2 regions of the Embleya sp. NPDC001921 genome follow, and region 2 is predicted to be linked to the other one. Evidence: riboswitches for the same ligand, from Rfam matches in the RefSeq annotation. Region 2 holds a riboswitch; the other holds the start of a gene.
The links. Region 2 has a riboswitch for cyclic di-AMP ahead of ACWCPW_RS16470 (NlpC/P60 family protein). Riboswitches for the same ligand answer to the same signal wherever they lie in the genome.

Region 1 (2,194 bases), on a different contig from region 2:
GGTCGCGATGATCGCCGAGTCCGGCATCTCGGCCGGCTCGATCATCGCGGTCGTCCTCAACCTGCTGCTCAACCACACCGGATCCGCGTCCCGCGAAGCCGCCGACGAACCGGCGATCCCCGCCCCCGCGCGGTCCGCCGAGCCCACCGAACTGCCCAGCCGGGCCTGATCGATCGAGGACGCGAACGGCAACACCGCGACACCCCGGCCCACTCCGCTCCCCCGCGACCGGACATGGGCGTGGGCCCCGCCGAAGTACTCGACGGGGCCCACGTGTTGCCGTTCGTGCGTCAGACGGCGAGCTTGGTGCCCACGCTGATCACGTTCGGGTTGTCACCGATGACACCCGAGTTGGCGGTGTACAGGGTCTGGTAGCCACCCTTGACGCCGAGCTTGGCGGCGACGGAGGAGAGCGTGTCACCGGCCTTGACGGTGTAGCTGCCGGAGCCCGAAGCCTGCTTGCTCGCGGCCGACTTCGACGCGTCCTGCGCGGCGACGTCCTGCTTCGGCTGCACCTGGACCTTCGGCGCGTTGGCGCCGGAGTTGCGCGGTGCGGTCTCGGTCGCCGACTCGGCCTTGGCCGCGGCCTTCGGCTCGTCGGCGGACTTGGTCTTGCCGCTGGTCGAGGACTCGGCCGTGGCGGACGCGTTGCCGCCCTTGGTCAGACCGGCCTTCTGCGAGCAGACCGGCCAGGCGCCGGGGCCCTGCGCGGCCAGGACGCGCTCGGCGACCGCGATCTGCTGGGCCTTGCTCGCCTGCGCGGCACTCGCCGCGTACTCGCTGCCGCCGAAGGCGTTCCAGGTGCTCGGGGTGAACTGCAGACCGCCGGAGAAGCCGTTGCCCGTGTTGATGCTCCAATTCCCGGTGCTCTCGCACTGCGCGACCGCGTCCCACGTGGACGAGGACGCCGCGTTCGCGCTGCCCGCCATGCCCACGAGGGGAAGGACGAGACCCGCACCGGCGGCGACGGCGATGCCGGCGCGACGGCCACGAGAGAGCGAGCGAACGGGAGCGGTGATGGCACGGAAGGTCATTGATTACCTCGTCGGGCGCCTACGAAGTTAGCTGTCGGGTTCGGACGATTGGCCCGGCCTCGCCTGAAACAGGCATGGCTTCACCCCAGACATCGACATTGCCGATGCCGGCACTCACTTGGTTCCCCCGCTCCTGCCGCCAGTCGATATCGACTGCTTCCCTCGGGCGGCGGCAGGATTCGGCGTACCGCCCGGGGAGTCCGCTTGTGCGAACAACCACGAAGCTACGCACCGCGCCGCCGGGTTGGCAAACATTTCGGGCGCTTTGTGAGGTGCCCCATAGGCTGGAATAACACCGATTTGCCCGATATGTCGCCGTCCTCGCAGGTCACGGCGCCGGCGTCCACGATGCGCGGCCGCGTGGTCACCCGTGCGTCACCGTCGGGCTATTCCGTCGCGGGCAGCTCCACAGGTACGACTACCCGCTCCTCGTCCCACAGGAACGTCGCGCCGCCGGTCGCGAAATTGGCGACGTCGGCCACCGTGGCCCGGCCCTCGGGCGAATCCAGGGTCGCCTCGATACCCGCGCGGGTCGGCGCGTACAAACCGACCACCAGGTAATAGGGCGGCTGCGCGCCGGAGGGGTCCGGATCGCACTTTCCGATGGTCCAGCCGGTCAGTCCCGGCATGGTGCGGGCGAGCGGGACGTGCTTCTCCCAGTAATAGGCGTCGAACGCCGCCGGGTCCTCGGGGTGGCCATACAGCACGGTCAGCTTGTACACACGCGACTCCTCGCGGTCGTGGTGGATGTGTCCTGCCGGTGGTGCCCTGTGCGCCCGGCGCCCGGCGCGGGACGCCGCGTGCGCCCCGCCGGTGCCGCCCCGCGTCCGGCACGTGGTGCCCGGATTCGTACGGCGCGGCGCCTACCGGGCTCCGATGCCCTTGAACGCCCGCGCCTGCTCGGTGATGGCGATCTCGGTCGGCAGCCGTTCCATGCTGGAGGCGCCGAAGAAGCCCACCACGCCGGTGGTGTGCGCCAGCACGTACGCGGCGTCCTCGGGCTCGGCGATCGGCCCGCCGTGGCACAGCACCAGCACGTCCGGGTTCACCTCCGCCGCCGCGTCGCGCATCAGCTGCACCCGCTCCACCGCCTGGTCGAGCGAGACCGCGGTGGTCGCGCCGATGTTGCCCTTGGTGGTCAGCCCCAGGTGCGGGACCAG
Region 2 (2,194 bases):
GGCGCTTCGTGAAGACCCGGGGCCCGGCTCTCGCAGAAAGCCACCCGGAATGCACCTCGACCTTCTGGCGATCCTGACCGCCTTCGGGCTGATCTTCCTCGCCGAACTCCCGGACAAGACGATGTTCGCGTCGCTTGCCATGGGCACCCGCATGCGTCCGCTCTACGTGTGGTTCGGCACCTCGACCGCGTTCGTCGTGCACGTGGCCCTCGCCGTCGGCGCGGGCGGCCTGCTCGGACTGCTCCCGGGCTGGATCGTCAAGCTCGTCTCCGCCGCCCTGTTCGGCTTCGGGGCGTTCATGTTGTTGCGCGGCGGTGCCGGCGAGGACGACGAGAACACCGCGGGCAAGAGCGTGACCGGCTTCCGGCCGGTCTTCTCGACCGCCTTCATGGCCGTGTTCATCGGCGAATGGGGCGACCTCACCCAGATCACCACGGCCAACCTGGCCGCCACGAACGGCACTTGGTCCACCGCGATCGGCTCGGCCGCGGCCCTGATGTCGGTGTCCGCGTTGGCCCTGCTCGCCGGGCGGTTCATCGCCAAGCGCCTCCCGCTGCAAACGGTGCAGCGGATCGGCGGCCTGTGCATGCTCGGGCTGGCGATCTGGTCGCTGGTGGAGGTGTTCACCGGCTGACCCACCCCCGGCGATGCCTCGTCCCCGCGGATGGCGCCCGCGCCGCCGGTCACCCGGGGCCGACCGGCGCGGCGGGGCAGGGGCGCCGGCGCGGGCGCAGATCGGTGGATCAACGGCATGTCCGGCATGACCAGTCGACCGGTTGCCCGAAATGTGATGTAGGCCGCATGGATAAAACGGACATAAATTATATAGCCGACTTCGAGCCGCAATTCATTTCCCGCACTTCGCGACGAGTCTCGACTATTTTCCGTTACCGCACGATCACACCACTCTCCGAGATATCCCCTCGTCATCACCGGTGCACCGGAGCCGAAGCCGGGAGAGATGTCGCATTTATTCCGCCTTTACCCGCAGGGCGGAGTCGGCGTTTCGGTTGTGATCTCCCATCCGCATTGCCTACCTTTCTCGCCGATTCACCTTTCGGGTGAACCCTGTCGCCGGTACGCCGAATCCCGTCGCCGGCAGCGGGAGGTCTACATCGAAGAATCCGACGGGAGCGGGGGAACCAGGTGAATCGCCGTGGCCGGGATCGTTCCGGTGACGGCTAGGGGTGAAGTCGCATAACGCGACCGGGCTGCTCCAGTCCGAATCCGACAGCTCACCTCGTAGGCGACAGGAGAGGACCCCATTTCATGCTGTCCACAAACGCTCGCCATCGCGCAGCTCGACCCACCAACGTCCGCCGCTTCGTCGCGGCGGTGGGCATCGCCGGCATGGGTGTCGTGATCCCGGTCGCCACCGCCGGTACCGCCCAGGCGCAGGCCCCCTCCACCTCCGAGCAGTCCCCCTCCGCCGTGCTGTCGGCGGTCCCCACCGCCGCGGTCGACGCGGCCCCGGTCCAGGACGCGCCCGCCGCGCCGGAGGCCGCCACGGCCGCCGACAAGGCGCGCTACGTGGTCCAGGCCGGCGACACGCTGTTCCGGCTCGCCCAGACCAACCAGGTCGACGGCGGCTGGCAGAGCCTGTACGAGCTCAACCGCGACGTGCTGCTCTCCGGCCCGGACCTGATCGAGATCGGCCAGGCCCTGCGGCTGGACGGCTCGGCGCCCGAGGCGCCCAAGGCCGCCGCGCCCGCCAAGCCGAGCATCCAGGTCCAGCCCAAGACCTCCGTCACGCCCGGCAAGACCACCCCCAAGCCGGCGAGCAAGCCCTCGGCCGACGTGTCGGTCAAGCCCGCCGCCAAGCCCGCCACCGGCGGCTCGAAGGGCAACCAGGCGCCGGCCGGCGGCTCCTCGACCGCGTCGAGCAGCAAGGCCGCCCAGGCCGTGGCCTTCGCCAAGGCGCAGATCGGCAAGCCGTACGTGTACGGCGCCACCGGCCCGAACGCGTACGACTGCTCGGGTCTGGTCCAGGCCGCGTACAAGTCCGCGGGCATCTCGCTGCCGCGGGTGACCAACGACCAGTTCGCCGCCGACACGCGCGTGTCGGTCGCCAACCTGCAGCCCGGCGACCTGGTGTTCTTCTACTCGGGCATCAGCCACGTCGGCATCTACATCGGCGACGGCAAGATGGTGCACGCGCCCAACCCGCGCAAGACGGTCGAGATCGCCTCGATCA

Region 1: it holds a riboswitch for cyclic di-AMP, as region 2 does, so the genes downstream of both, ACWCPW_RS00380 (transglycosylase family protein) here and ACWCPW_RS16470 (NlpC/P60 family protein) in region 2, are expected to answer to the same signal.

Annotation. Positions count from the first base shown of each region.
Region 1 covers NZ_JBSFEO010000001.1:91,784-93,977, forward strand. The annotation lists gene ACWCPW_RS00375 (nucleobase:cation symporter-2 family protein) at 1-169, shown strand, start outside; gene ACWCPW_RS00380 (transglycosylase family protein) at 291-1,034, opposite strand; cyclic di-AMP (ydaO/yuaA leader) riboswitch at 1,035-1,199, opposite strand; gene ACWCPW_RS00385 (EthD family reductase) at 1,421-1,756, opposite strand; gene ACWCPW_RS00390 (phosphoenolpyruvate hydrolase family protein) at 1,898-2,194, opposite strand, start outside.
Region 2 covers NZ_JBSFEO010000012.1:46,270-48,463, reverse strand. The annotation lists gene ACWCPW_RS16475 (TMEM165/GDT1 family protein) at 50-634, shown strand; cyclic di-AMP (ydaO/yuaA leader) riboswitch at 1,107-1,263, shown strand; gene ACWCPW_RS16470 (NlpC/P60 family protein) at 1,270-2,194, shown strand, end outside.